DNA from 3 places in the Spongiibacter sp. C9W genome. Region 3 is predicted to be linked to each of the others. Evidence: predicted binding sites of a transcription regulator. Region 3 holds the regulator's gene; each other region holds the start of a gene.
What was found. Region 3 encodes sigma-54, which starts transcription at its own class of promoters, with help from an activator protein. Its sites were predicted from a motif close to TGGCACANNNNTTGCNNT; they were not measured.

Region 1 (10,315 bases), 1.4 Mb from region 3:
CACCTGAGGTGATGGCAAGAAAACGAATATTTCCCAGACCACTGGCATACACATCAACGCGATACCCCTCCGCGACTGTCAGATCAGTACCGCCATCCATCGGCGCGGCATCGCTGTAGCCGACGGCCGCATGCAACAGCGCCCGAGAGGCCGTCGCCATACCCGGCGAGCCAAATTGAATCAAGACAAACGGGCTGGCGACAATCAAAATCAGGCAGAGTAACAGCGCAGAAAAAACAAAGACCAACGTGCGTTTCAAAAGTGTATTTCCCCTTAGTATATATTTCGGCTCAACAGCGCCTTATGACGCCTCACCGGCTTCGCCAGTAGCGTATGGCAGCGACGAATCAGGCAGTTGAGCCAACGACGCGTCAACCAAATCCTGAAGCTCTCGCAACACCACAGTGAACACCGACAAATCCTCGGCTGCCGCAATTCTGACACTGTCGATGATGGTATTGTAACGGCTCAAGCGCGACTGATTGCCAGTTTGCCAGCTATCGAGTATGTCAGACAAAGTCCGTTGCGCGTCGCTCAATAGGCCAATGCTTAGCTGGCGCAACAACGACTCCAGGCTATCCACATAGGACTCCCGCGCCAGGTCCTGCCAACGCCCACCCGGCTGCCAGGAAATTAACACCTGCAGCGCCCAATCCATTTGCAAGGTTTCTAGCAGAGCGAACTGCAACTTGCTGAAACGCTCTGCCGGGCAATTAACTTCCAGGGCTGCATCCACGCAGCCTGGCAGCATAAAATAGGCATCAAATGCCGCAATCGTGGTCGCCAATTCTTCCGGCACCCCGGCATCTATCCAGCGCGCGCTTCTGCTGCGGTATTCCTCTGCCCATACACCGCGCAGATTCTCCACCACGCCCGGCATGAGCGCGGCGAAGCCCGGCTGCATTTTTTCAATCAATCGCGACGGCTGTATGTTGTGGATATTTCGCAAAAACCAGCGCGTGCTGCGTCGCCCAAGGCGCATAATCTGGTGAAACAAGGCGTACTGCACGGTGCTATCGACACCTTGGTCCAACGCTTCTACGCGGCGCCACAGCCCCTCAATGCCAAATAACTCGACGACGGTGACAAACGCACAGGCTGTCTCTACTGCTGTTGCCCCCAGGGAGATTTCCTGACGATGGCTGTAGCGAAAGCCCATGATGTTCACCAGCTCATTGGCCAACTGCGTGGCAATGATTTCCCTGGCCAGACGGTGGTCGCGAATTTGTGAGGCATAGTCGCGACGAAGACGCTGAGGGAAGGCCCTGTATACACGCTCAAGCAACCAGGGGTCGTCGGTATCCGCCAGCGCCATTAACTGTTCCTTAAGCTCAACTTTGGCGTAGGAAACCAGCAGCGCTAATTCCGGTCGCGTCCAGCTTTTCCCCTCGCTGTGCAGCTCGTTAATACGCTCGTTATCAGGCAAAAACTCCAACTCTCGATTCAGCGCCCCCGTCTCTTCCAGATGCTCAACAAAGCGAAGGTAGTCGTGGTGGTGCTTATCGCGGCTATAGCTTGCCAGGCTGATTGCCAGGGTCTGACGGTAGTTGTTATGCAATACCAAGGACGCCACATCATCCGTCATATCGGCAAGCAGCTGATTGCGCTGCTTGGATGTTAAGTCCTCGGACTCGAGCTGTGCATTGAGCAGAATCTTTATATTTACTTCGTGATCGGAACAATCCACACCAGCAGCGTTATCGATAAAGTCGGTATTACAAATACCGCCATTGCGACAAAACTCCAGACGCCCGAGCTGGGTAACGCCGAGATTTCCGCCCTCGCCAAATACCCGGCAACGCAGCTCGCTGCCATTTATCCGCAACGGGTCATTGGCGCGATCACCAACATCGGCATGACTTTCTTCCGCGGCTTTTACATAGGTGCCAATGCCGCCGTTCCAAATCAGGTCTACCTTGGCCTGCAGCAGGCGGCGAATCAGTTGCGTGGGAGTGAGTGCGGCGTCGTCACAGGCTAGTAGCTGCTGCATTTCCGGCGACAATGGCACCTGCTTGGCGCTGCGCGAGAAGACGCCACCGCCCGTCGAGATCAATTCGGTACTGTAGTCGGCCCAACTCGACCGAGGCCGCTCAAATAGGCGTTTGCGCTCCTGCCAGGAAGCTTCTGCATCGGGCGCTGGGTCAATAAAAATATGCAGGTGGTTGAAGGCGGCAACCACCTTCAGCGACTTGGACAACAACATGCCGTTACCAAATACATCCCCGCCCATGTCGCCGATACCAATCACCGTCACCGGATCGCGCTGCACATCAATACCAAGCTCACGGAAGTGCCGCTGCACCGCGACCCAAGCACCCCTGGCAGTAATTCCCATCGCTTTGTGGTCATAACCGTTACTGCCCCCGGAGGCAAAGGCATCGCCCAGCCAAAAGCCGCGACTGAGGGCAATATCATTGGCAATATCGGAAAAACTCGCCGTGCCCTTATCCGCCGCAACCACCAAGTAGGGGTCGTCGTCATCGCGACAAACGACAGACTCGGGCGGCACCACACGATCACCCTCGCGGTTATCGGTAATATCCAACAGGCTGCCAATAAACAATTTGTAGCAGGCCACGCCCTCGGAAAACAGCTCCTCTCGCGACTCAAGCTGCGCCGAGCGTCGGGCGACAAAGCCCCCTTTAGCACCGGTGGGAACTATGACGGCATTTTTCACCTGCTGCGCTTTTACCAGCCCCAGGATTTCGGTGCGGTAGTCCTCCAGACGGTCGGACCAGCGTATGCCGCCGCGCGCAACTTTGCCGCCCCGCAGATGGACGCCTTCCACTCGCGGCGAAAACACAAATATCTCGTACTCCGGGCGTGGTGCTGGCGCAAAACTAAGATCGCGGGTGCTGATCTTCAACGCAATACAATCGCGGTATTGCAGCGCGTCATCCTGTTGAAAGAAGTTACACCGCAGCGTGGCGTCGATACACTCAAGGTATTGCCGCAGCACCTGATCCTCATTGAGGTTTTGCACTTCATCCAGCGCATGAAGAATGCCGTCTCGTAGCTTATTTTCCCGCTCTTCACTGCTTTTTTGCGCGCCGCGCCTCGGATCAAACAGGCAGCGAAACAAGGCCATTAAATCACGAGTAATATCGACATTGCTGCTCAACACCGAGGCGATAAAGTCCAAGCTCAACAGTGAGCCGAGCTGCTTGATGTAGCGCGCATAGGCGCGAATCAGCGCCACAGAACGCCAGTCCAATCTGGCGCCAATGACTAGACGATTGAAGCTGTCATTCTCGGCCTTGCCCTGCCAGATCGCGCGCAAAGCGTCTTCATAGCTGTCGCGCACTGACTCCAGATTAAGCTTCCTACCGCCGCCCAGATCGTGCTCCAACACGAAGTCGTGCATCCAGATATCGCTTTCACCGTCGGGGCAAATTTGATACGGGTGCTCCACCAATACCCGCGAGCCCATTTTTTCCAACATCGGCAATATATCTGATAGCTGCAGCGATTCTTCGCGATGAAACAGCTTTAAGCGCAAGCGATTATCGTCACTGCCGGCCTGATGAAAAAGGCTGATGCTGATATCACTGCTGTCTGTAAGGCGCCGACAGAGCTCAATATCATTCACCGCCAGCAGCGGCGAAAAACGATCCCGATAAGCCGCCGAAAATGCCTGCTGGTATTGCAGGGCTAGCGAGCGACCGGTTTCCTCGCCATGACGCTCAATACACAGCTCGGTAAAGCGCTGCCGCCAGTCCCGGCACAATTCAATAATCTCAGCTTCCAGGGCTCCGCGATCAAGCTGACGAAATTGCTGATCGTGAATGCGGTAAACCAACTGCATGCGCGCCAGCACCGATTCCGAAAGAAACTGCGTGGACAACTCACAATCGCTACTGCCAATGGCTTGCCCAAGCAGTCGTTCGATGTCCTTTTCCATCTTTACCGCTTCGCGCGGCAAGTAAACGATGCAGCTCACGAATTTTTCAAAGCGATCAACGCGCAGCACCAATTTCACTGCGCGCCGCTCGTAAATTTTCCAAATTGCCAGGAGCGCGTCGAGCAGGTCGCTTTGCTCAGCCTGAATGAGCTCGTCTCTGGGGTGGCGCTCAATGATCAGCGCGAAGGTTTTGCCATTGTGGCTGGCGCCATCAAGCTGGGAGTGGTGTCGCAACCATTGCGCCTTGCTGCGCAGTAGCGGTATTCGCTCGACACTGTGGTAGTACATACCAGCGGTATACAGGCCGAGCACCCTTGTCTCACCAACCGCCTGGCCCTGCTCATTGAAACGTTTTATCACGATATAGTCGGCGTAAACGTGGCGGTGTACCGTCGATTTTTGCGAGGTTTTCGTAAACGCCAATGCCGATCGCTGGGCGTAGAAGTCGGCAAAGCCCTGGCACAATTCAGTCAAGGCAACAGCGGGCAGTGGCGCGCGCTTACCCATTAGGCCCAACTGATTATCCGGTACCTCGGCAATGTAGGGTTGATCATTTTGGCTGGAGAGAAGAAAGTCCGACATCCCCAAAAACGTGAAATTGCCATCGCGCAGCCAACGCAGAAACACGGCCTCTTCGTTATCCTCCCCAAAGGTTCGCTCACTTTCGTCGATACAGGCCTGCAAACGCTCAAGCATCGCCGGGAAGTGCTCGACAACTCGCTCAACGTCGTCACTGGCGGTGCGCAGATCGGAAGTCAATGCATGAAGCACGCTCTGATCACTGCAGGTGTCTATCAATACATAGCCGACACTTTCGCAACAGGCGTCACTATTGCGATTCGTCGAGAGCGACTCCAATATTCCCTCAGGGCTGCGTTCAACCCACATTAAGTTGCTCTCAAACACGTGCACATTGAGATTGGAGTTATTCAACGCGATACGCAGAGAATCAACGAGAAATGGGCGATCGGGCTGGCAGTAGTAGATTACGGTGTGCTTACTTAACCAACCGTCGCTTTCCAGGTCCGGATTAAAGACTTTGACCAATGACTCCGATTCAGCGCGCTGGGAGACAAAGTCATACAAGCCATATAACAAACCGAAGTTAGCATCAGCTTCCCAACTCAGCTGGCTCTCGTCAGGGTGAACATGTACCACCTGATCGAGAAACTGACGAAAAACCTTCGCGTCACTCCCATCCAGCTGTTTATCCGCAACCGTTGCGATACGCTTGAGTAATTGCTGCCTAATGTTCAGGTTAGTCATATCAACGGTCTCACTCTGCAAAAAAGCAAAGCGGCCTGCCAGACACGCCGCTCAACCTGAGTCTAGCAGCTGTCTGGCAGGCCGCCCGCAAGGCCGCAAGCGCCGTCACACATGGCAGCAAAGGCGCATTAGTATTCGCGAATAATCACCCGCGTGCTCCAGTCATTACCCTTACCATGAACCCGGTGGTTTTTGTGGGGACGGTGGCCGCCCTTGTGATAGTGCCGGTCGTAGCGGCTGCTGTGGTGACGCCAATAGTCGCGTTTGTGATGGTGTTTGCCATAGTGGGGGCGGCTGTAATCGTAAGCGCCATCATCGTAGCCATCTCGATAGCCGGATCGATAGGCATGCTGATAACCGCGCCGGTAATTAGGGTGCTTCGCCACCCGGTGACCACAATGTGCATGGTGACGGTGCACATATCTGGCGTCGCTATCGTGCGCGGCGTAAACCACTGCGGCACCCAGCAACACCGCGGCAGCAACCTCAGCATTGTCGGCACGCGCCTGGCTTGGCAATGCCATTGTGCCGACCAACAACACGACCACCGCCGCCAATAGATGGTTTTCTGACGACACTCTACCTGTCTTGTTCATCGCTATATCCTCCATTAGAGTTTTTAGCCTAATCAGGTTTGCCTTAACCCCAACTGAAGCACCTAACCTCCACACTTTTGTGCCTGCCGGACCAGGCCCGCCCTCAGCGCCACTCGGTTCACAACACCGCCCACTTGAGCGAGGGACTACGCATTTAGCGTCGTAATTTGCGAAAAACCGATAGAGCTTCCCGCCAAAAACCCCAAACCCATGAAATAAAAGGATTTTTTAATTGGTATCAATTTTGCGATTAGTAGGACATCTGCCAACGAATAAGTGATGACCAATATGAAACGCAAAATTCTGGGCCTTGTAAGCCTGCTTTCATGCACCACCTCGCTGACGTATGCCCTGCCCTTTGAGCGCTGCCCCGGGGAGGCCTTTCTTATTCAAGACAGGATGGCGCAGCTGTACAGCGTCGATCTCGCCACCGGCTTCAGTAAGCCGCTGAGCACGCCGGGTTGGACGAGTGCCAAAATGAATGCTCTCGCCTTCAATTTAAGTGACAGCTATCTCTACGCCTACAACTACGAAACGGGCTCTATCAGCCGCCTTGGCGCTGACAACAGCGTGGCGGAACTCAATGCCAATATGCAGGGCTTAAGTTTTTTTGTCGGTGATATATCGCCCACGGAAAACGCCTACTACTTCTACCGAAGCGGTAGCGATTACGGTCTGTATCGGCTCTCGTTGGACAGTCTCAGCGATGACTATCTATCGCTGCAGAAAGTTATTTCCGGCGCGGCACTGAATCTCAAGATTTACGATATGGCCTTCCACCCCAGCAACGGCATGGTCTATGCCGTGGATAACCAAGGCGCACTTTGGAAGATAGATATTTCGAACAACACCGCTGAAAAGCTCGGCAATACCGGCGAATCAGGAACGTTTGGCGCCGCCTATTTCGACGTTGATGGCAACCTCTATATTTCCCGCAACAACGATGGCCTCATCTTCCAAATTGACGTTTCACAAAGCACGCCGAAAGCCGTTCGCTTTGCCTCTGGCCCGGCCTCCAGCAACAACGATGGCGCCCGATGTGCGCTGGCCCCTATCGTTACCAGCGGCATCGCCATTGCGGATTTCGGCAGCGCTCCGGACAGCTACGCTAGCTCGCTGCAAAACAACGGTGCCCGCCATGCCAAGGGCAACGGCGAGCTATATCTGGGCGCGAGCATCAGCTACGAAGCCGACGCCAAGCTGTCCGAACTAGGCAACGCGACAACCGAGAATGATGGCGTTGCCTTTCTTAATACGCCTCTGCGTGGGAAAAGCGCATTAGTGTCAGTTGAAAGCAGCGGCGCAGGTTTGCTCAGTGCCTGGGCGGATTGGAATGGCGACGGCAATTTCAGCGACGACGAACAGTGGTTGGTGGACCATCCAGTCGCGGCCGGAGCGGCAATGCTCTCCTATACCGCCCCCACCGATGCAGCGATCGGTGGTAGCTGGATGCGCTTTCGCTTGAGTACCACACCCGGGCTGACCAGTCAGGGGGGTGCACCCGACGGCGAGGTGGAAGATTACGCCATTGAGATTGCTGAACAGCCCGCCACCACCATTTTTTACCCCGGTGAAAATGACCGCGCGACACTGGCCTTTGAGGATAATTGGCCGCTGACGGGCGACTACGATATGAATGATGTAGTCATTCAATACCGCTTAGCCAAACGCCAACTCGGCGACTCGCTGACCCATATCGAGATAGAAGGGGAAGTCGTCGCACATGGCGCGAGTTACCACAATGGCTTTGCTTTCCGCCTTCCCGGACTTAACCGCGACGATGTTATCGAAGCGTTGAGCCACCTATCGATCAACGGCCTTCCACAAGCCAGCGTCATGGAGCCAGATCAAGATGACGCCATTGTGATCATCGCAGAGGACCTTCACCAATACACCACCCCGGGGGAAAACTGCCGCTACTACCGCACCGAGCCCGGCTGCGGTTCGAACATACAAATGCGTTTTAGTGCCACGATCACGCTGCAAACAGGCGTGCCATCAGAGCGCCTTGGCGACTTCCCCTTCGACCCATTTCTTTTCGCCACGCCAGGCTACGCAAGAAACTATCTGTTTGGAGAAGCACCGGGACGCCGCTTCGAAATTCATCTCAGGGGTATGGCCCCAACAAGCGCCTTTCAACAGAATTTTCTTGGCAGAGGTGACGACGCCAGCAATACCAACGTGTACTACGTCAACCAAAACAACATGCCCTGGGCAATGAACATACCGGCAAAATGGGACTACCCCTCAGAGTACATGGACATTCACTACGCCTACCCCAAATTCCACGACCACATACGCTCGTCGGGAAAAGAACACCTGGACTGGTACAACCGTGAAAACGCCAACACCAAAAACATTTTCAACCGCTAAACACGGCGACACACCGAGGTCACTATTATGAGCAGCCACTCACTTATCGCACCACTCTGCCTTAGCCTTGCCATTACCGCCTGTGGTGGTGGAGGTGGTGGCGGCGGCGGCGGTGGAAACAATACGGCAAGTACTGCCGACAGCGACAGCGCAAACATCACCCCAGCGCCCGTTCAGCAGCCCGTCGCTGTCGACGAACCGCAGCCGCCCGCGGAAACCACCGCCGATTTACAAGTGCCCGAGGGCTTTGATCTTCGCCAAGACTACACGCTGACCGTCACCAGTTACATTGGCGACAGCGGTGGCAATGAATTCCTGACTATTTGCCGCAACTACAGCGAAAATGCCGACGGCTTCGACGTCGACTTAAAAAGCTGCCTATTGAAAACCTACGTCGCAGGAAACAGCGATTACACCGTGCAAGCTAGCAATACTGACGACACCTTGCTGGTGAGCATCTGGAAACTCGATACCCCGGATCAGACCCAGCATCGCGTCTGGCAGCGGCAGTACCGCGATGAGGAATTTATTGAAATTCGCTAAGGCCCATCACCCCTACATGACAAAAAGTTATAGCACCGGCACTTGAAGTATTTTTACACTATGGTGTAAAAATACTTCAAGGTAGAAAAAATACTTATAACAATAATTAAACGGCGGCGTATTACAGCCCGCCAATTCGCCGGAGAGTCATCGTGGATTATTTTGCACGCCCTAGCCTCAGTGCTATCGCCGGGGGCATCGCCCTCGGCCTAAGTATTAGCCCGTTTACCAACGCCGAGTCAGCCGCTGACAACACCTTACAAAAAGGTGTGCTGGAGGAAGTGCTGGTGACAGCGCGAAAGCGCAGCGAGAGTATGCAGGACATCCCTATTGCCGTTACGGCAATTAGCGCCGACAGTCTCCGCGAGCGCGGCATTAGCAACACCAGCGAGTTAACCAAGTCGGTTCCCAGCCTCGAGATTCGCAAGGGCCAGGCCAATCAAATTTACATTCGCGGCATTGGTGAACGCACCGGTTTTGCCCGCGTTGATCCCACGGTAGGCGTGTATTTAGACGATTTATTCCTACCCCGCTCAGACGGCCAGCTACTCGATACCGTCGACATCGCCAGCATTCAGGTATTGCGTGGCCCACAGGGAACTCTTTTCGGGAAAAACACCACCGGTGGCGCCATGGTGGTCAGCCTGCAAAAGCCCGACGCCGAGCCCGCAGCGTATGTGGAAGCAGGCGTCGGCAACTACGCCCAGCGACGCTTGAAAGCCGGTGTAAACTGGCCAATCGGTGATCACTTTTTCACCCGCGCGGCGATTAACATCACCAAAGACGATGGCTACTTCGAGAATGTAGCCACCGGCCAGAACAACCCCACCAATGACCGTCAGTCGCTGTTGCTGCAAACCCGCTGGGAAGCCAGTGAGCATTTCAGTCTGGATACCCAGGCATTTCTGGGGAAAATCCGCGAAAACCTCAGTGGTATCAACTGTTCTGTGCCCAGCCAGGAGGCCCTGTATATACAGGGCCTTTGGGTTGCCCACCCCGGCGACACGGATCCTGCAAATTTGCGGGCCTTTCAGGAAAACTGCGACGCCAACTCCCGGGAGCGCCTGGGCGATTTAAAATCGAACCAGGGTCCCAACCCGCGCTTGCAGAATGATCTTGATACCGCGCTGCTCGCGGCGACCGCTGACTGGCAGATCAGCGACACCTTGAGCCTGAAGTCCGTTATCGGCCTGCGCGGCGAGAAGGAGGGCCCAATACAGGCCAGCGATCCCGATGGTGGCCCCGCGCTGTGGAGTAGCTACATCAATACCGAGGACAGCGACCGGCGTTCCTACAGCTTTGAACTGCAGCTCAATGGTTCAGCCTTTGAACAACGCCTGCGCTATACCGCCGGCCTATTTGCCATGCAGGAAACCAACAGCGAGAACTTCACCGTCTCTAACAGTATTCGTGGCATCGACTCGCAGACCCTGGCAGAGCTTGCCCTCAGCCAGTCGCCCACACGCCCCGTGCCGGGCGGCACCGTGCCCTTGGTCGGTTTTATCGGTGCCCCGCTGGTGGTTTCGGACTTCGAATTGGAAAACACCACCCTCGCCGCCTTTACGCAAGCCTCCTTTGATATCAGCCAACAGTTAGAGCTCACACTGGGCTACCGCATTACCGAGGAGCAGCGGCA
Region 2 (10,315 bases), 1.6 Mb from region 3:
ACAAGCTTGTCGCTAGGCCTGTTTTTCGCCTGCCAAAATATTGTCAATTCAGTGTTTTGATTGCCTAAGTTATTGAAAAATATAATTAAAATTTGTTGGTATGGCTGTTGCATTGTCCCCCCTGAGTTAAACGATAGGGCAGTAACATGGCAGAAATACTCACATTCGGTTCCTCAGCGTCTCCTGCGACAGAGTCCCTCGCGATAGAGGCCTGCATGCGCGAGTTCGCGTCAACGCGTGTATTCCTGGAGCATTGCCATGCGACCTTGCCCGGTGTTGTTGGTGCTCTGCATCGTCGCATCGATGGGGGGGAAGCGAAATGAAACAGTTAATCGCCAAAGACCCCGCATCAATTGCTGTTCGCGATCTGGCGACGCGCGTTGCCAGGACGGATGCCACGGTATTGATTTGTGGGCAGAGCGGCGTCGGCAAGGAAGTTTATGCCCGCTACATACATGCGCAATCGCGCCGTGCTGACGGCCCCTTTGTTGCGGTGAACTGCGCCGCGATTCCGGAAAACATGCTCGAGGCCATGCTGTTTGGTTATGAGAAGGGCGCGTTCACCGGGGCGATAAGCAGCCACGCGGGCAAGTTTGAGCAAGCCCAGGGCGGAACGCTGCTGCTGGATGAAATCTCTGAAATGGATATTGGCTTGCAGGCCAAGTTATTACGTGTGCTGCAGGAAAAGGAAATTGAGCGTCTTGGTAGCCGACGCAGTATGAACCTGGACGTGCGCGTCATCGCGACCACTAACAGGGATCTGCGTGAGGCCGTATTGGCCGGCGAGTTTCGCGAGGACCTCTTTTACCGCTTGAATGTTTTTCCCCTTTGCCTGCCCGCCCTGTGTGAGCGCCGGGAAGATATCTTGCCGCTGGCCGAACACTTTCTCGAGCGCGATGAGTCTATCGACAGTGCGCAGTCGGTGCTGACTCACGATGCCCGCGAAAAACTACTTAGCTACGCTTGGCCGGGCAATGTTCGCGAGCTCGACAACGTTATTCAGCGCGCGTTGATTTTGCGCCAAGACCACCGTATTAGCGAAAGAGATATCCAGTTTGAGCAGGGTATGCAGCTGTTTTCCACGGCGACAACTGGCAGCGCCAGCGCGCCGTTGGATGGTTTTATGCGAGATCAGGAACGCCAGAGAATTAGCGACGCCCTGCGCCAGGGCCGCTCAAAGAAAGAAGCGGCCGAAATTCTCGGTATTAGCCCGCGCACCTTGCGCTACAAATTAGCCAGGCTGCGTGAGCAGCAATGCCTGCAAGGTTAATGGAGAGTTGTCATGTCAGACGGAATGAAAGTTGACTCTATCCTCAACCAGATACGTGCGCTGCGCGAGCAAAGCGCGATGCCAGGTGCCGCCGATGTGCGGGACCCGGGGCGCATTGATGCGGCACCGAAGGTCGATTTTTCGCAGATGTTGCAGCAGTCGCTTCAGGGGATTAACCAAACTCAGGCGAACGCCAGCCAGTTGGCAACGGCGTTTGAGCGCGGCGACCCGAATGTCAGCATCACCGAGGTGATGGTGAATATGCAAAAGGCCCAAGTCTCGTTTAAGGCCGCGGTGGAAGTGCGAAATAAGGTCGTTGACGCCTATAAAGAAGTGATGAGGATGTCAATGTGACAACGAGCGTGCTGCGTGTAAGAAAGGGTTTGAGTCATGGCTGATTCGCAAAGCATTTCTGTTAACAGTGTGTTGCAAAGCGCCGCCAAAAACGACGTGCTGCGCCAGCTGCTGATTCTGGTCGGTATCGCCGCCAGTGTTGCGCTGGGTGTTGCTGCAGTGTTGTGGTCGCAAAGTGGTGACTATCGTGCGTTGTACTCCTCACTACCGCCGGAGCGCGCATCGTCAGTTGTTGATGCGCTGAATGTGGCGGGAATTCCTTATCGTATTCAGGATTCAACCGGCGCAATAATGGTTCCAGCGGAGCAAATTTATGATGCGAGAATCCGTCTTGCCGGACAAGGCCTTGGTAAAGACGGCAGCGGTATGGCCATGCTGGAAAAGGAGCAGGGCTTTGGCGTTAGCGAATTTATGCAGTCAAAAAAATACCACTACGCGCTGGAGCAGGAACTCGCCAGCACCATAGAAAGCCTGCAGCAGGTACGCAGGGCAAGGGTGCATTTGGCGATCCCCAAGCAATCGGTATTTGTGCGTGACCGCAAAGCGCCGAGCGCATCGATTATGTTGGATGTGTACCCCGGCAGCGAAGTCTCTAAGCGCAATGTCTCGGCCATTATCAATCTGGTGGCGAGCAGCATTGGTGGTTTGAATGCCGAGGATGTCACCGTGGTGGACCAGCTGGGGCAGCAGCTCAATGAAAGCCGCAGTGATGGTGATCAACTGGAACTGAGTGATAGGCAGTTCACCTATCGCCGCCGCATTGAGCAGGCGTACGAAGAGCGGATCGCCGATTTGATCCGGCCCATCGCCGGCTCCGGCCGCGTTAGGGTAACGGTGGCCGCGGATGTGGATTTCAGCAGTGAGCAGGAAAGCCGGGAAAGCTGGAACCCCGACCGACAGGTGGTGCGCAGTGAACAGATTAACGAACAGCTCAATGGCGGCGCCGCCCAGGGGCGCGGTGTGCCGGGTGCCCTGTCGAATCAACCACCGCCAGCGGGTGTTGACGGCGAGGGTGGTGAGCAGGCGAATGCTGACGCCGGTAATCGCTCGGTTATTCGCAACTACGAAATCGAGCGGGTGCTGGCGCATAGCAGTAACCCCAGCGGCAGCTTGAAGAAACTCTCGGTCGCGGTACTGGTGGACAATCACCGCCGCGTGAACGAGGCAGGGGAAGTCGTCGTGGAGCCCATGACCAACCCAGAGCTTGAGCGCATGACATTGTTGGTGAAAGACGCAGTGGGCTTCGAAGAACAGCGCGGCGATCGGGTGACGGTGATGGCGGCAGATTTTCGCGAAACCGTAACCTTCGACGAAGAGGCGACGGGTCCTGCGATCTGGGAGCAGCCCTGGTTTGCGAATTTGGTGCGGCAGGTGTTGGTTGGCGTTGCCTTGCTATTCATCGTGTTTGCGGTGCTGCGGCCCAGCGTGAAAACCTTGCTGCAACACAAGGCGCCTGCGCCGGTGGCGAGTGCGGACGAGCCGGGAATAAGCGGCGAGCTGCAACAGCAGCCAGTGGCCGCTCTTGGGGCGCCGAACGCGGGGGGCTACCCTCAAGGCATTAGCTTTGAGCAGCAGTTAGGCGATGTTCGTGGAATGGTTGAAGAAGATCCGCGCCGCGTGGCGCAGGTCGTTAACAGATGGGTGACTGAAGACAATGGCTAATGCAAACGCCAGTGGCGCGACGGCAGCGCCAGCAATTCCCGGCTGTGAAAAGGCTGCGTTGTTATTGCTAATGATGGGCGAGAACTACGCGGCCAAGGTGCTGCAACATATCTCGCCCGACGATGTCGAGCGTATCGGTTCGGCAATGGCAAATATCAAACGTGTTGATAACCAGCGAGCGGTGGAGGTTGTTAAGGACTTTCACGAGAGTGCAGCGTCTGAAAATTCGCTCGCGGTTGGCGTTCAGTCCTATGTCCGCAAGATGTTCACCAATGCCTTGGGTGAGCAAAAAGGCGGCAGTTTGGCCAAGCGCGTACTCGGCGACGAGGCTGGCAGTGAAATGGATGAACTGCGCTGGGTTGAGCCTGAAGCACTGATGCAAATGCTCAAAGACGAGCACCCGCAAATGATCGCCATTACCCTCGCTCATCTGGAGCAGGAGCAAGCAGGAAAAGTACTGGCGCAGTTTCCCGAGGCGGTGCAAAACGATGTGGTGTATCGCGTCGCGAATATGAAAACGATTCCCGATGCGGCGATGACCCAGCTGCAAAATGTATTGAAGAAAAAACTGTCAGTAACGGCCAAATTAAAGAGCCGGGATATCGACGGCGCGGCGGCAGCGGCGGGCATAATCAACGGCTTGGACAGCGACGCCGAGACACGCATTCTCGATAGTGTTGCAAAAAATAATCAGGAGCTGTCGACCAAGATTCAAGACCTGATGTTTGTCTTTAGCAACCTGATTAACATCAGTGACAAGGGCATGCAGCAGTTACTTCGTGAAGTGTCTTCTGACCTGCTGCCAATTGCCTTAAAAGGCGCCTCAGAAGAGGTGCGCGAAAAAATTCTGCGCAATATGTCCAAGCGCGCACGAGAGATGTTAGTCGACGATATGGAAGCGCGCGGGCCAATAAAAATCAGCGAGGTTGAACAGGCGCAAAAAGAGATCCTCACGATTGCGCGTAGCCTGGCCGATAGCGGCCAAATTGATTTGGGTCGCGGCGGTGATGACTACATTTAAGCAGCGACAGGCTGAGGTGGAACGGTGACAGTGGGCTTCCAGCAATTTATTCCCAGAGACGTCGAGACGCCGGTGGCTGAGCCACCAGTCGACCAGACAACGCGACCAGCCAACAGTTGGCAGCTACCTGAAATGCGCGGTGGCGCCAGCAATCGTAGTCGGCCTGCCCCAGCGACTGACGCGCCAGCGGCGCTCGCCGATGAGGTCGTTGACGAGCTGGCCACGCTGCGTGAGCAAGCGCGACAGGAAGGCTTTGCCAAGGGTGAGGCCGAAGCGCGTACGCTGCTCGCTGAACAGAGCCAACAACTGCAGTTGGCAATGGCGGCGCTGCGCGAGGCGCAGGCCTGGCTAGAGGGCGAGGTGCAACAAGAGCTCATATTGCTGGCCCAGGAGTTGGCGCAGGCGCTGATTGTGAAAGAGATCGACGCTGATCCCGAGATTGTAACCCTGGCGGTAGAGCGTGCTGTTGCCATGCTGCCCTCGGCAGAGGGACATATTCAGCTGCAACTGCACCCCGCGGATGCGCAGCTGCTCAGGGACCATGCGGCCGTTGCCGAGCCACTCGCAGCTGCTTGGGACATTAGCGAAGATGCTGATATTCGCCGTGGCGGCTGCGTGATCAAAAGCCGAACCTCGCAGGTGGATCAGCGCACCGACAAGCGCTTGCAGGCCTTGCTTGAACAGGTACTCGTTGATGAATCTGGTCAAAACTAAAGCCGAAACACAACACGCTCTGGTCTCGCAACTGCGTGGCTTGCGCGAGCGCTTACATCACATTGAAGACACCGAACCCGCGGCTGAGGGTCAGTTGCGGCGTATTGTTGGCACTTTGCTAGAGGCCGAAGGCTGCAAGGCCGCTATCGGTGCCTATTGCGAGGTGGAGACTCTCGACGGCCAGTGGCTGGAAACCGAAGTGGTTGGCTTTGCCAGCGATCATCTGTTGCTAATGCCCACCGGCGAACTCCGCGGGGTGATGCCCCATGCCCGGGTGAGGCCGATTCGTAAAAGCTCCAACATCGCCGTCGGTGATGGCCTGTTGGGCAGGGTGATCGACGGCGCTGGCGAACCGCTGGACGGTCGCGGCCCGCTGCGCTGCAAGCAGCAGCGCCCGCTAAATTCTCCCCCGATCAATCCACTGGTCAGACGCCCCATACACCAGCCCCTGGATGTCGGCGTGCGAGCGATAAACGCCATGCTTACCGTGGGGCAGGGGCAGCGACTGGGTCTGTTTGCCGGCAGTGGTGTGGGTAAGAGTGTGCTGCTGGGAATGATGACGCGTTACACCAATGCCGATGTAGTGGTGGTTGCCCTGATCGGTGAGCGCGGGCGCGAAGTGAAGGATTTTATCGACAATATTCTCGGCGGCGATGAAATGCGCAAAGCCGTGGTGATCGCAACACCTGCCGACCACCCGCCGCTGATGCGTTTGCGGGCAGCGTGGCTCGCCAGTGCGGTGGCCGAACACTTTCGCGACCAGGGTAAGCAGGTGTTATTACTGATGGATTCGCTAACGCGCTTCGCGCAAGCTCAGAGGGAAATTGCCCTGGCGACCGGAGAGCCACCGGCAACAAAGGGCTACCCGCCATCGGTGTTTGCTCGCTTGCCTGCCCTGGTAGAACGGGCCGGCAACGGTCGAGAGGGAGGGGGCTCCATCACGGCGTTTTATACCGTGTTGGCAGAAGGGGATGATCAAAACGACCCCATTGTCGATTCTGCCCGGGCAATTTTGGATGGACACATTGTGCTGTCTCGAAGTTTGGCGGATGCGGGGCATTTTCCCGCGATCGATGTAGAGCGTTCGGTGAGTCGCGCGATGAACGACATTACCGACAAGGCGCATCAGTCGATGGTGCGTCAGCTGCGACAGCTGATTTCGCTTTATCAGCAAAATCGCGACCTGATTAGCATAGGTGCCTACCAGCGTGGTACCGACAGTCGAGTCGATCAAGCAATAGCGCTGTGGCCACGCATACAGGCATTTTTGCAGCAGGATTTTGATGAGTCGGAGGGCTTTGACCAATCCCTCGATAAACTCGCTGAAATTGTCACCTTCAATGATGACAGCAATATGCAGGACACTATCGTCCAATAGTGCACTGCGCCGGTAACCGGGGACGTTCGCTATGAGTCATGCCAAGAAGTCACAACGCCTCAAGCCCGTGCAGGAATTTGCCGAGCGCGAAGAGCAGGAAGTGGCGCAGCGCTATGCCGCGGTTCAACAGCAGCATCAGCAACACAGAGATAAATTGACCGAGCTGCAGCAGTACTATGACGATTACCGTCGCTCGACGGAAAGTCGTCACTGTGACCTTAAGCATCTCCAGGAAAGCCGTTTGTTTCTCTCCCGCCTGGCGCAGGCCATTCGTCAGCAGAGCGATACAGTGGCGCGCTGTGCCGCGCAGCTCGACGACATACGCCAACAGTGGATGACCGCGCGCCAACACAGTATGAGCATGGAGCAGCTGCTGGAGCGTTATAAGCGCGTCGAGCGTCGAGAACAGGATGCCCGCGAGCAGCGAGAGAGTGATGAGCTGTCATCGCAACGCTTCGTGTGGCGCCAGCGTCACGCCTAATCTGAACGGGCCTGTCAGCCTTACTATTATTCCCCCTCTGTTCTACCCCTTGCTCGGGCTTTGATACTCAAGTCAGCCAATCGCTTTGCGGAGCCATTGTGCGCGGTATGCCGAAAGTCCGCATTGGCACATCAATTGCTGTAATCCACTCAGTGACGATAACTTGGCAGCCGCCATTATCGCTGTGTCGACGCCATGCGGGACGTTTCCGCGCAGGGCTATCGGACAAAATGGGATGAAAATATGAATACTGTACAGGCCATTTTTGCATCACTTACCCCATCTGCTACGGGAACATCGCCGGACCTGGAGGGCCTGCCTCTGGCCGACGGCGACGCCGCGCCACTAGCGGCTTTCAGCGATTTACTCGCTGCGCAGCAAGCTCCTGACGCGCCGGTTGAGGGGATTAGTTTCGACCATTTGTCCGCCCAGGCGCTGGCGCGATTGGCGGGTGACGAGGCCGAGCTGCCGAGCCCTCAGGATGAATTAGTTCAGTCGTCTGATTTACTGAAGACCGACAGCGGCGAGGGCGGCCAGCCCTTGCCGCTAATCGGTCAACCATTGCCGCAAAGCAGTACTGTGTTACCACCGCAGTTATCCTCCTTCGGCGCGGTGGCTGAAGCGATTCGCAGCCAGCGTCCTGTTGCGCAGAACATAGAGGCGCCAGTGGTCGATGCAGCAAGTATCTCGGCCAGTACGCCGGTTAGTCCATCGCCCGGTGCATTGCCGGCCAAACCGCAAATACCCAGTGTCGCCATAGCTGCGGACCCGGCTGCTCAACAAGCTGCAGCGTCAATGGCGTCGGCGCCCATAGTGAATGCGCCAGTGACGCCGCGCATCGCCAGCGCGCCACCGGCCATTGAGGTCGCGAGTGTCGATGCGGGTGCCGACAGCCTGGAGTTTGCGGATCTGACGCGGCAGTTAACTATTCGACCAGCGCCGCCAGCTGATCGGGCGGCCGTTCAGTTCACCATTAGTCAAAACCCCATTGACGACCCCGCGTGGAGCCAAGCGGTGGCATCGCGCATACAGTGGATGGGCAGTACCGGAACGCAAACCGCACAACTGCAGCTGAACCCGGAAGAGCTGGGAGGCATTCACGTGCAGTTGAGTATGCAGGGCGACAAGGCGTCGGTGCAGTTCCAAGCTCAGCACAGCGAAACCAGCGAGTTGATCGAACGTTTGATGCCGCGGTTAAGCCAGGCAATGGAGCAACAGGGCATGCGCCTGGAAGAGGTCAAGGTGAGTCACCAATCCGCCTGGGCCGACGCACAGCAACAGCAGCAAAGTCAGCAGTTTTCTGACCGCGCTCAGCGCGGCGTGGTGCATTTCTCCGGCGATGCGGAGCCCGCTGGTGAGCCAGAGGCCAGCCGAGAAGACAGCGCATCTAAAGGAGCCCCAAGAGGGGATTCGGCGGTAGATGACTATGCATAACTAACCCCAGCATAGCTAACCCCGGTTTAGTTAATTCCGACTTAGCTCTCCCCGGCGTAGTGAATGCTAGTGCTGGCGAATCTTCTCGCGCCTGTCGCCACCGCTGAGGTGTAGACAGGCGCCGAACTGTCTGAACGCCTTCTCTTCACTTGCCGCCAATGGGCGGCCGCTGGTCTGCCAAATTCTTGGCGCGAGGGCCAAAAGCTTGCTTAACCTTATGAAATAAAAGCAAAAAAATATCTGGCATAGCCTTTGCAATTTTCTCTCTACGCGACATGTATTCGTTAGTTTTTTGGCACCTCACCGGTGAGAGAGAAGGGCAAAACGCAATGTTTAAAAACAAATTCGTATTGATTGGCTTGGTCGTTGTGCTGCTGGCGGCAACCGCAGGGGGAACGTGGTTTGTGATGCGCGGCAGTAATGAACCTGCTGCAGAGGCCGAAGCTGCCGCACCGGCCGTGAAGGCACCGATCATTCACAGCTTGTCACCTTCATTTGTGGTCAATCTCTTTAATGAGCGGTCTACGCGCTTCTTGCAGGTAGACGTTGAGGTTATGAGCCGCGATGAAGAAGTGATCTCAAAACTTGAAGACTACGAAGTTCGCATTCGCCACGAACTCATCATGATGTTCAGCAGTTTGACGAAGGAAATGATTAACAGCCTCGAAGGCCGCAAGGAAATACAGGCCATGACAGTGGCGACCATCAACAGTGTGCTCGAAGCGGAAACCGGCAAGGGCGGCATTGAAGATGTGTATTTCACCAAATTTGTGATGCAGTGAGGGCGCTGCCATGAGCGGTGTACTGGACCCCGAAGAACTCGAAGCGCTGATGGACGAAGAGCCAAAGGCGAACGACGACGGCAAATACAACCTCGCGCGACAGGATTACGCCGTTCAGCGATTGATCCCCACCTTGTCGCTCATTCAATCCCAATTTGGCAACGCGGCGGTTGAGCGTGTGCGAGAGTTTGTTAGCAGCGTTGAGAGCATTCGCACCGATCGCATTACGGTGATGAAATTCGACGAGCTGCAAAACACGCTACCCGCGCCCTGCAGCATTTCCTTGATCTCGGGTATGCCGCTGAGCAGCGACTTGTTGATTGCCTTTGAATCGGAGCTGGTCTTTAACCTGGTGGATCGCTATTTCGGCGGTCATGGCGGCGAAGCCGATGCCGCGCGGGAGCAGTTTTCCACATCCGAAATCAGCTTTATGGAAATTCTGGTCGGCGCATTGCTACCGGATATCGCGGTGGCATGGAAGTCGGTGATGACGTCTGCACCCGCTGTGTCCAGCCAGTGTACCGACCCGCGCTTACTCGAAGGCTTTAACGAAGCGGATTCGCTCGTCGCGACACGATTCGAGGTTTCCATTGGCGAATTTACCGGCGGGCTGTGGTCGGTGGTGCCCTGGAGCGCCATTGATGCCGTGCGCGACAGCCTGGCAGACAGCGGCGCATCCACAGGCAAGAAGCCCGCCAGTGAAGAGTGGCGCAGCCGTCTTTCGCAGCGGGTGGAGGAAGCGCCGGTTGAGCTGGTTGCCCAGCTTCCCAAAACGCAGCTGAGCCTCCAGCGTGTTGCAAACCTTAAGAAAGGCGATGTGATCCCGCTGGTCAGTGCCGAGGATGTGCTGCTCTGCGTGGCCGGGCAGGCGCTATTGAAAGGGCATTTTGGCAGTCACCAAGGTCAACTGGCCGTGCAGATCACAGGTTCTGCCAGCGCCAAAAAACCGATGCAGGAAGGGTAGGAAAGGACTATGGCAAACGATTTGAATCTGGACAAAATCCTCGACGTCAATGTGGATGTATCGGTGGAAGTCGGCCGGACGCGCATGAGCATTCGGGATATCAAAGCGCTCAATCAAGGCGCGATTATCGAACTGGATCGGGCGGCCGGCACCCCCTTGGACGTGCTGGTAAATGGCACCTTGGTGGCGCGTGGTGAGATCGTCGTCGTCAAAGAGAAATTTGGCATCATGCTGACTGAGGTGCTCGGGCAGGAT
Region 3 (10,315 bases):
CCGAGGCTCTCAGCTCAAGGGCAAATTTGCGGTTCGCGATATGGGCAAAGTGCTCAGCTCGCTCGGTTATGAGCGCTCTCTAGAGACGCGCTCCGGCGGCTTTGATATCAATGTTAGCTGGCCAGGCTCACCGGACCAATGGGCGATGAGCGCGAGTCAGGGAAGAGTGAAATTTGCCTTAAAGAATGGTCGGTTTTTAAAGACCTCAGATGCGGCCAGTGGCGCATTGCGCGTGTTGGGTATTTTTAATATGACCAATATTGTGCGCCGCTTGAAATTTGATTTTCGAGATGTCTTCCGCAAAGGCGTACATTTTGACGACATGCGCGGTGAACTGGGCTTTGGTCAGCAACGATTGGTGCTAACCCAGCCACTGGAAGTCAGCGGGCCGTCGAGCCGTTTTCAGATGAGCGGTAATATTGACCTCGTGTCGGAGGCCTTAGATATGCGCCTGGTTGCCACGTTGCCTGTTGGCAGTAACCTGCCCTGGGTCGCGGCGCTGGTTGGCGGCTTGCCGGCGGCTGCGGGAGCGTATGTGGTAACCAAAGTGTTCGAAGAGCAAGTCGATAGCTTCTCCAGTGCGGTGTATGACATTCGGGGCACTGTTCAACAGCCTGAACTCTCCTTCAAAAAGATTTTTGACGTCTCACCCACTGAGTTGAAGGGGCAAGAGACGCCATCGCAGGTTGCGCCATGAGTCTTCGTGTCTCAGCGGTGCAAATGGTGTCCGGCGCAGCGGTGAGCGTCAACCTGAATGACGCGTTGGAGCATCTGGAGAAGGCCTCTCGTCAGGGAGTGCAGCTGGCGGTGCTGCCAGAAAATTTTGCCTGTTTTGACAGTGGGTCAGCGCTGGCCGAATTGGCATGCCAGGAGCAACAGTACGCAGCGATACGGGGACGGCTGGCCGAGCAGGCTAAACGTTTGGGGATGTGGATTGTCGCGGGAACGCTGCCACTGCCTGCGGCGGATGGTCGTTGTTATGCCAGCTCGCTGGTCTTCAATGACAGCGGTGAGTGTGTCGCCGATTATCGCAAGTTACATTTGTTTGATGCCGACGTTGGCGATGCACAGCAACGCTATCGGGAGTCGGAACGCTACGCCCCCGGAGAGCGGCCCTGCGTTATTGATACCCCCTGGGGGCGGCTTGGCGTAGCGGTCTGTTACGACCTGCGCTTTCCCGAGTTGTTTCGCCTGATGCTTGATGACGGGATGGAACTGTTGGCGCTACCGGCGGCGTTTACGCGGCGCACGGGGCTGGCGCATTGGTTACCACTGCTGCGTGCGCGTGCAATTGAAAATCAGGTGGCGGTTATTGCAGCAAATCAGGGTGGTGTTCACAGCGCGCGCCGAGAGACATCTGGAGGTTCTTGCGTGATTGACAGCTGGGGGGGCGTACTCGCCGAACTCGGCTTTGGCGCCGGTATTGCGACAGCTGACATCGACATGGCGGCGCAGCGAGCGCTGCGTCAAGAAATGCCAGTGTCGCAACACCGGCGATTCTAGTTCTACGCCTGGCTTTCTTCTTCGTTGGCAATTTGCTGAAGTTCGCGCAGGTAGCGAAAGAGCTTGCGCGCTGCTGCGGGCGGCTTATTCGCCGTTTTTTCTTTGCCAGCTTGCATGAGTAATTGGCGAAGTCGCTGTCGATCGGCATTGGGGAAACGTTGCAGTGCGGCGTCGACGCCCTTGACGCCAGCAGCTAGCATATCGTCTCGCAAGTCCTCGAGCTCGTGAAAGCGTCGCGCCAATGCTTTTTGCCCTTGCTCCTGTTCAAGCAGGGCGGCTTCAATGCCGCTGGCATCAATGCGGCGCATCAGTTTGCCGATGTACTGCATTTGCCGGCGAAGCCCCTCGCGGCTCTTAATCCGCCGCGCCGTGGCGATGGCTTCCTCAAGGTCGGGATCGTTGATGGGAACCCGGGCCAAGTCGGCATTGCTTAAGCCCACGAGGCGACTGCCCAGTTTTTGCAGGGCTTCCATTTCGCGCTTCAGTGCGGTTTTACTCGGGCGTTCTTGATCGTCTATATCGGTCACAATAACGGTTGCTCTATCGGCTTGGCTTGAGTGGAACTCAAGCGTAAAAATACGTGGCTAATCCGAGGAAGGACATAAAGCCGACAACATCGGTAACCGTGGTTAACACAACGCCGCCAGCTAACGCGGGATCGATGTTTAGCGCCTTCATTACCAGCGGCAAAATGGCGCCGGCCAGTGATGCGGTGATCAGGTTAATTACCATGGCGGCGGCGATAATGGCGCCGATTAAGGGGTCGTTAAACCAGTAACTGGCGGCCAGCGCGACAATGAGTGCCCACAGCAGCCCGTTCATGAGTCCTACCAGAACCTCTCGATTGATCAGCCAGCGACTGTTATTGCGGCTGATATGGCCAAGGGCCATCCCGCGAATCACCACGGTTAAGGTTTGTGTGCCGGCGACACCGCCCATGCTCGCGACAATGGGCATGAGTACGGCCAGTGCGACGACTTTTTCAATAGTGCCTTCAAAAAGGTTGATAACACCGGAGGCAATAAAGGCCGTTAACAAATTGATGCCGAGCCAAATGGCGCGGCGCGGCGCGGTGGTCATTACCGATGCAAAGGTGTCTTCGTCTTCATCCAGACCGGCCATACTCATCAGTGAGTGGTCGGACTCTTCGCGGATAACATCGACGACGTCATCGATGGTGATTCGGCCAAGGAGCAATTGATTGTCGTCGACCACGGGGGCACTGACCCAGTCCCGCCGCTCGAAGAGGTTGGCAACATCGCGCGCAGGCATGGACGCCACAATGGGCTCAACTTCGGTGTCCATGATTTCACGAACGGTAACGCTGGGATCCGAGACCAGCAGTTTCCGCAGCGACAGTGAGCCAATGAACTGGTCATTACGGTTAACGACCAGCAGGCTATCGGTCATTGCGGGAAGCTCTTCGTGCCGCCGCAGGTAACGCAGCGCGACATCCAGGGTGATGTTCGGCCTTACAGTGATGGTGTCGGTGTTCATCAGACCACCGGCACTGTCCTCGTCGTAGGACAGTATGTGCTCCACACGCACCCGGTCTTGATGGTCCATCGACTCCAGCACTTCGCGAATCACGCGGTCCGGAAGTTGCTGGAGTATATCGGCGATATCGTCGGTTTCGAGACCCTCGGTGATCGCGGCGACTTCCTCGGCATCCATGTGCCGCAGGAACTGACTCTGCACCTCGTCGCTCAGGTGCTGGAGAATGTCACCCTCATTTTCGGTATCGACAAGTTGCCACAGCACGCCCCGTACTTTTTGCGGTGTCGACTCAATAAGGTGGGCGGCATCGACGGGAGGCAGGCCGTTGAGCATACGCCGAATTTGCAGAAACGCGCCGGAGCCCAGAGCTTCATTCAGTAGCTCTAGGCGGCTTTCAGCTTGGGGCTTTTCTGCGGTTTGGGCCATATAGCTCTCTGCGTTGCGTTCGGCTTTCTGCTGGATAGCAGTCACACAGTGTGGCGAGAATTATCCTTTAATCTTCGCTGGGCAACAATTGCAGACGGGCGAAATCGCGCTGAAATGCGCAGTATTTGATTTATTCGCCTTCGTCAAAGCGGCGTTCGATCAAGTCGACGAGAGCGTCGAGGGCGGCTTGTTCGTCTTCCCCTTCGCAGCGAATATGCAGTGTCATGCCTTTGCTGGCCGCGAGCATCATTACCGACATGATACTTTTTCCGTCGACCCATTGCTGCCCCGCCGACACCTGAATGCGAGAGGCAAATGCGGTGCTGGTGGTCACGAATTTGGACGCAGCACGGGCGTGAAGGCCGAGTTTATTGATGATAGGAATTTGGATTTCTTGCATCGCCTTGTCCAGCCCAGGTTAGTGCTGAAGTTCGCGGTGGCGAACTTGCAGGCCAGGACAGGTGTCGCGAAGCGCCTTAGCCAGCTTTTCGGCCATGTATACTGAGCGATGTTGTCCACCCGTGCAACCGATCGCGATGGTGAAGTAGCTGCGACCGGCAGATTCTATCTCAGGCAGCCAGCGCAGCAGGTAAGTGAGTATGTCGTTATACATCTGTTGGACTTGCGGCTGGGCATCTAGGAAGTGCTGAACGGCCTCGTCGCGGCCGCTAAGGCTGCGCAGCGCCTCGTCCCAGTGAGGGTTGGGGAGCATGCGCAGGTCGTAGACCTGGTCGGCATCAATGGGCAGGCCGCGCTTAAAGCCAAAGGACTTTAGCTGTAATGCCATGCGGCTAGCGTCGACGCCGAGAACGCGGTCACGTATGGTGGCGCGCAATTGATGCACAGTCATGTCGCTACTATCGATGGTCAGCGATGCCTCTGCGACAATGGGCTCCAACAGCGCAGACTCTTGCTTTATCGCGTCGCTAAGCGGCTGGGAGTCGGTGCTCAGCGGATGCCGTCGGCGGGTCTCGCTAAAACGCTTAATGAGCTTGTCGTCGCTGGCATCCAAAAAAAGAATACGCAAGCTGGCCAGGCTTCGAACTTGTTTGCACAGTTCTTGGAAGCGGGCGAGCTCTGTTTGTGAGTTTCTCGCATCGATACAGACAGCAACCTGCTGATGAACTTTCAGTGTGCTTTGAGAGAGTTCGGTAACGAGTGCGGGCAGCAGTGACACCGGCAGGTTGTCGATGGCGTAAAAGCCTTCGTCTTCGAGCTGGTGCAGCGCCGTGCTTTTGCCCGAACCTGAGCGGCCGCTGAGAATAATAAGCTTCACGCCTAGCTCGCTACCGCACGTTCATAAAGACTGCTGTCGCTGTCTGCGCTGCGAAGCTGCTGGCGGAAAGCGTCATCGTTGAAGGCGTTGGCCAAGCTTGCCAATACTTTAATGTGTTCGTCGTGTGCTTCGGCAGGAACGATCAACGCAAACACTAAGTCCACGGGTTGGTCGTCTATCGCTTCGAAGTCGATAGGCTCGGCAAGTTTAAGCAGCATGCCGGTAATTTCGGTGCACTGCTGGCTGCGACAGTGGGGAATCGCAACCCCGTGCCCGATACCGGTGCTTCCGAGTCGCTCGCGGGCGAGCAGTTCGTTGAACAGTTCGTCGGCGTTGAATTGCGCATTATCCTCACTGACAAAAATAGAAATTTGTTCCAGTAGGCGTTTCTTGCTGCCCACAGACGTACCGCAGTGGGTACGTCCGGGGCTGAGTATTGAATCAAGGGTCATGTTTACGTTTCCGGAACATCCCCGGGCCTTTAGTGGCCCAGGTTTTTCTCCTTGTGTTTAATAAGCTGGCGATCGAGCTTGTCGGTGAGGCTGTCGATGGCCGCGTACATATCCTCTGATTCACAGGTGGCGAACAGATCGGCGCCGGCCACATGTACGGTGGCTTCAGCTTTTTGAACCAGCTTTTCTACTGACAAGGTAACGTCGGTATTGGTGATATTGTCGAAGTGCCGTTGCAGCTTGGCGAGTTTGTTGTTGACGTAATCGCGAAGTGCCGGGGTAACTTCAACATGGTGACCACTGACGGTTATTTGCATATCTTGCTCCTTCATCGCTGAGAACATCCGGCGCCTCCCGGCGCGTTGTTTGGGCCTTTTGGGGCCTTATTAGACCAGTCTTTTCCGTTCGTTAGAGGGCGGAATGACTAGTGATTCCCTGTACTTTGCAATGGTTCGCCGGGCAACTTTGATGCCTTGCTCGGCCAACAGTTGGGTGATTTTGCTGTCGCTTAGCGGTTTCTTGGGATTTTCTGCGGCAATTAATTTTTTGATTAGTGCACGAATCGCCGTGGAGGAGCATTCTCCTCCGGTATCGGTCGAGACGTGGCTGGAGAAAAAATATTTGAGTTCGTAGATGCCTCTCGGGGTATGCATATATTTTTGCGTGGTAACCCGTGAGATCGTCGATTCATGCATGCTCACTGCATCGGCGATATCGTGGAGCACTAGCGGTTTCATCGCTTCGTCGCCGTACTCCAGGAATCCGCGCTGATACTCAACAATTTTGGTGGCGACTTTCATCAGTGTTTCGTTGCGGCTCTGCAGACTTTTAATGAACCAGCGCGCTTCCTGGAGGTTGTCGCGAATATAGTCTTTGTCGCTGCTGGTGCCGCTGTCTTTGGCGAGCGATGCGTAGTGGCTGTTAATTTGTATTTTCGGGGCAATGTCCGGGTTTAACTCAACCAGCCAGCGGCCTTCTTTTTTGCTGACGAATACGTCTGGTACCACATACTCCGTTTCGTCGTTGCCCACGCAGTCACCGGGAGTGGGGTTCAGCGTTTGAATGAGTGCCAGGGTGTCGCGCAGTTGGTCTTCTTTTAGCCGGCAGCGACGCATGATTTGGTTGTAATCACGGTTGCCGAGCTGCGGCATATGTTGCTCGACAATCTGCAGCGCTTCAGCCAAGTATGGGGTGTCTGGGGAGAGCTGTCGAAGTTGAATCAGCAAGCATTCTTGAAGGTCCTGGCCGCCAACACCTGGGGGGTCAAACTGCTGGATGAGGTGAAGGACTGCATTCACTTCTTCTATTTCGATATTGTCGTCGTCGAAGGCGTCCACCAGCTCTTCGGGGCTGACGGTGAGCCGCCCTTTTTCATCGATCGCGTCGATGATGGCATCAGCGACGATGCGGTCAAGTTCTGAGAGCCGGCTGAGGTTGAGTTGCCAGCGCAGGTGGTCCTGGAGCGACTCTGAGCTGCCGTGGCGATAGTCATTGTTGTAGTCGTCGTCGGCGCTACCGGCCGCGGAGGAGCTTGGTGCGGAGCTTTGGTAGACGTCTTCCCACTGGCTGTCTACCGGCAAATCTTCGGGGATGTCGCTGCGCTCGGCCCATTCACTGTCAGCGTCGTTGCTGGGCGCCTCCTCAGCAGAGGTCGTTTTGCTGTCAGCCTCATTGGCGTTACTTTCGCTCTGGCTGTTGCTGCTCTGGGGTTCCGGGCTGTCGCTGTCTTCCTCTACTTCCAGCAGGGGGTTGGAGTCCAGTGCCGACTGAATTTCCTGTTGAAGGTCGAGGGTGGAGAGCTGTAATAAACGAATCGCCTGTTGCAGCTGGGGCGTCATGGTCAGCTGCTGACCGACTTTTAGCTGGAGCGATTGTTTCATAGGCAATGACTTCTACTACAACCATACCTGAGGGATTAAATGCCGTTATGTAGCCATAAACGACGATGCTTCAGGGTCAGTGTAGTCCCGCAGCCGCACCGCTGCAATAGGCGTTTAAAGCAATTGCTGTGCCGATTTTTTGATCAAAGGGTAAATGTGTCGCCGAGGTAGATGTCCCGCACGATTTGGTTGTTGAGCACGGCCTCGGCATTGCCCTCAGCAACGATGCGACCTTCGCCAACTATGTAGGCTTTTTCGCAGATATCGAGGGTTTCTCGCACGTTGTGGTCGGTAATTAGGACGCCGATGCCGCGCGCCTGCAGGTGGCGAATAATCTGCTGAATATCGTTCACCGATATGGGGTCTACCCCGGCAAAGGGCTCGTCGAGCAGAATAAAACTGGGCTCGGTGGCCAGTGCTCGTGCAATTTCTACTCTGCGCCGTTCCCCGCCCGAGAGCGCCATACCCGGCGATTGGCGAATATGGGCAATGTGAAATTCTTGTAGCAGTGCATCGAGCTTTTCTTTGCGTTGCTTGCGATTCAGGTCGCTGCGGGTCTCCAATATCGCCATGATGTTGTCAGCGACGCTCAGCTTCCGAAATATGGATGCTTCCTGAGGGAGGTAGCCAACGCCGTGTTTGGCCCGACCTTGGATGGAAAGCGGTGTCAGGTCTTTGTCGTCGAGCTGAATGCGGCCGCGGTCGGCGTTGACGATGCCGACGATCATATAAAAACAGGTTGTTTTTCCCGCCCCGTTGGGACCCAACAAGCCGACTATTTCACCGCTGTTAATACTCAGGGAGACGTCTTTGATTACCTCTCTGCCTTTGTAGGCTTTAGCGAGGTTGCTGGCTTTCAATACGGGCATGTTAGCGGGGAGTCTCCGGGGTGTCGGGGGTGGTGCTTGGCGCGGGGCTATCGGTATCACTCACGCCCTGCTGAGGCTGTAGGGTCATTTGTACCCTGCCATCGAGTTTGTGGCTGCCACCATCGGCAATGACCATTTGCTTGCGCCCGCTGTATACAATGCGATCGCCACTGATCTTGGAGCCTTGATGTCGGATGGTGGCATCTTTTTGCAGCAGGATTTCCTCGGCATTTAGGCTGTATTCTATGAGTCGGGCACTGGCGACCACGACGCCTTCCCCGGCGCGGGGTTGTTGCTCAAAATGGGCGGGGCTGCCATGGGCAATAACCTTGGTTACTTTTCTGTCAGCCTCGACAATAATCAGCTTGTCTGCGCGAATAATCAGGCTGCCCTGCGACATATTGACGTTGCCCGTGTAAATGCCGCGATTGTTTTCATAGGTGGCTTTATCTGAGCTGAGGTTGATGGCCTGGCGGCGGTCATCGGGCAAGCCGTGCACGCTGCTGGCGAGGCAGAGCAGGGCGCTAATAGCGAAGGTGCGTAGATTATTGCGGTTCATAGTGTCCTTTTACCTTCGCGAGCAGCTCGACTTTCTCGTTAACGAGGTCGGCCGTCATGCCCTCCGACTGGGTTTCGCCATTGGGTAGTTGCAGTCGCAGTGGCTGATCCGTCGCAACCAGGCTTTGCTCCAGGTCAATGCTGAGTTGCTCTGTGTGGATTTGCGCTTCGCGAATTAAGTCTTCAACAACAACACTGCCACGCAACTGCAGTTGTTGGCCATTTTGTGACAGTGTGCCGGTAATGGCTTGCGCCGTCCACGGCCGCTGCTCGCCGATATTGCCGATGTAGAAGGGCTGATTGAGCTGGATGTTGCCCGAGGAAATCATGCGTTCGGCACTGTCGGCGCGCCACCGGTATGCCACATTGCCGTCTTGGCGATATTTCGAGCCTTCGATGCCCTGGAGGTGGGAGTCAACATCGGGGATGGCTTCGAAGCTGTCAGTCAGGCTCAATTTCCCGCTCTCACTAAATTGCGTGAGGTAGATCACGGTGCCCGCGATAGCGGCCAGTACCGATAGGACCGATGCAGCGTTGATATTGAATGACGGCGCAGCCATTTACAGGAACTGCTCAAGTGCGTCGTTGAGCTTGCCTTGAGACATCAAAATAAGCTCGGCGATCTCTCTCACAGCGCCACTGCCCCCTGCGGCACGCGTTTGCCAGTCGGCATGGCGAGCGACGAAGTGGTGACCATTGGCGACGGTAATGCCCAGGCCCGCTGCTCGAATCGCGGCTAAGTCGGGTAAATCGTCACCCACGTAGGCGATTTGATCGTAGCTTAGCTTTAGGTCTTGGCGCAGTTCTTCGAGTGCCGTGCCTTTGTCTTCCCTGCCTTGGTAGATTAACTCGATGCTCAGTTCTCGCGCGCGTCGCAGCAGCAGTTCAGAGGTTCTGCCGGTGATTATGGCGGGGCGGATGCCGGCGTCGCGCAGCAGTTTAATACCCAGCCCGTCAAGGATGCTGAACGCTTTCATTTCCTCGCCGCTATTGCCAAAGTAGAGGCTGCCATTGGTCAGTACGCCGTCGACATCCATTGCCAGTAGGGTGACCGTTTTTGCTTTTTCGAGAATGGTTTGCATGGTGTTCCCTGTTTTAGGCGACGCCGGCTTTAAGCAGGTCGTGGGTGTGGATCACGCCTACTGGTTTTGCGTGATCGTCCAGAGCGACCAAGACGGTGATTTTATTATCTTCCATAATGCGCAGTGCTTCTGCGGCCAGTGTGCCGGGCTTGATGCTGCGGCAGTTGGCGGTCATCACGTCGTCTATTTTCGCCTGGTGAATGTCAATGCCGCGGTCGATCGCGCGCCGCAAGTCGCCGTCTGTGAAAATACCCGCCAGGCTGCCGTCTTCATTGAGTACCGTGGTCATACCCAGCGCCTTACTGCTCATTTCCAGCAGGGCATCGCTGAGCTTGGCGCCAGTATTGATGTGCGGTATGGCTTCCCCGGTGTGCATAATATTGTCGATCTTCAGCAGCAGGCGTCGACCCAGCGCGCCGCCGGGGTGAGAGAAGGCAAAATCATCGGCGGTGAAGCCGCGGGCCTCCAGTAACGCGATGGCGAGCGCATCGCCCATTACAAGTGTTACGGTCGTGCTGGATGTCGGGGCAAGATTCAGTGGGCAGGCCTCTTGTTCTACGCCGACGTCGAGATGGACATCCGCGCTGCTGGCGAGCTCCGAGTTGGGCTTTCCCGTCATGGCGATCACGGGTACGGCCAGCAGCTTAAGCAGCGGGATCAGGGTGACCAGTTCTGCAGTTGACCCCGAGTTTGACAGGGCTATCACCACGTCGCCGGCGGTAATCATCCCCATATCGCCGTGGCTGGCCTCCCCGGGGTGTACAAAAAATGC

Region 1: the regulator sigma-54 is predicted to act here: its motif matches at 5,997-6,014, upstream of AC2Q8J_RS07020 (LruC domain-containing protein).
Region 2: the regulator sigma-54 is predicted to act here: its motif matches at 7,005-7,022, upstream of AC2Q8J_RS05065 (flagellar hook-length control protein FliK).

What each region holds. Positions count from the first base shown of each region.
Region 1 is NZ_CM170672.1:1,474,443-1,484,757, forward strand. Features, by position in the region: gene AC2Q8J_RS07005 (PQQ-dependent sugar dehydrogenase) at 1-259, opposite strand, end outside; gene AC2Q8J_RS07010 (NAD-glutamate dehydrogenase) at 302-5,167, opposite strand; gene AC2Q8J_RS07015 (hypothetical protein) at 5,296-5,763, opposite strand; gene AC2Q8J_RS07020 (LruC domain-containing protein) at 6,052-8,136, shown strand; gene AC2Q8J_RS07025 (hypothetical protein) at 8,164-8,679, shown strand; gene AC2Q8J_RS07030 (TonB-dependent receptor) at 8,832-10,315, shown strand, end outside.
Region 2 is NZ_CM170672.1:1,048,672-1,058,986, reverse strand. Features, by position in the region: gene AC2Q8J_RS05105 (hypothetical protein) at 147-323, shown strand; gene AC2Q8J_RS05100 (sigma-54 interaction domain-containing protein) at 320-1,270, shown strand; gene fliE (flagellar hook-basal body complex protein FliE) at 1,283-1,624, shown strand; gene fliF (flagellar basal-body MS-ring/collar protein FliF) at 1,661-3,286, shown strand; gene fliG (flagellar motor switch protein FliG) at 3,279-4,307, shown strand; gene AC2Q8J_RS05080 (FliH/SctL family protein) at 4,332-5,021, shown strand; gene fliI (flagellar protein export ATPase FliI) at 5,002-6,399, shown strand; gene fliJ (flagellar export protein FliJ) at 6,431-6,880, shown strand; gene AC2Q8J_RS05065 (flagellar hook-length control protein FliK) at 7,124-8,314, shown strand; gene AC2Q8J_RS05060 (flagellar basal body-associated FliL family protein) at 8,644-9,096, shown strand; gene AC2Q8J_RS05055 (flagellar motor switch protein FliM) at 9,107-10,060, shown strand; gene fliN (flagellar motor switch protein FliN) at 10,070-10,315, shown strand, end outside.
Region 3 is NZ_CM170672.1:2,896,129-2,906,443, forward strand. Features, by position in the region: gene AC2Q8J_RS13760 (YhdP family protein) at 1-697, shown strand, start outside; gene AC2Q8J_RS13765 (carbon-nitrogen hydrolase family protein) at 694-1,503, shown strand; gene yjgA (ribosome biogenesis factor YjgA) at 1,506-2,030, opposite strand; gene mgtE (magnesium transporter) at 2,068-3,426, opposite strand; gene AC2Q8J_RS13780 (HPr family phosphocarrier protein) at 3,557-3,826, opposite strand; gene rapZ (RNase adapter RapZ) at 3,845-4,702, opposite strand; gene ptsN (PTS IIA-like nitrogen regulatory protein PtsN) at 4,705-5,154, opposite strand; gene hpf (ribosome hibernation-promoting factor, HPF/YfiA family) at 5,184-5,471, opposite strand; gene AC2Q8J_RS13800 (RNA polymerase factor sigma-54) at 5,541-7,034, opposite strand; gene lptB (LPS export ABC transporter ATP-binding protein) at 7,178-7,903, opposite strand; gene lptA (lipopolysaccharide transport periplasmic protein LptA) at 7,905-8,462, opposite strand; gene lptC (LPS export ABC transporter periplasmic protein LptC) at 8,449-9,021, opposite strand; gene AC2Q8J_RS13820 (KdsC family phosphatase) at 9,022-9,543, opposite strand; gene AC2Q8J_RS13825 (KpsF/GutQ family sugar-phosphate isomerase) at 9,557-10,315, opposite strand, start outside.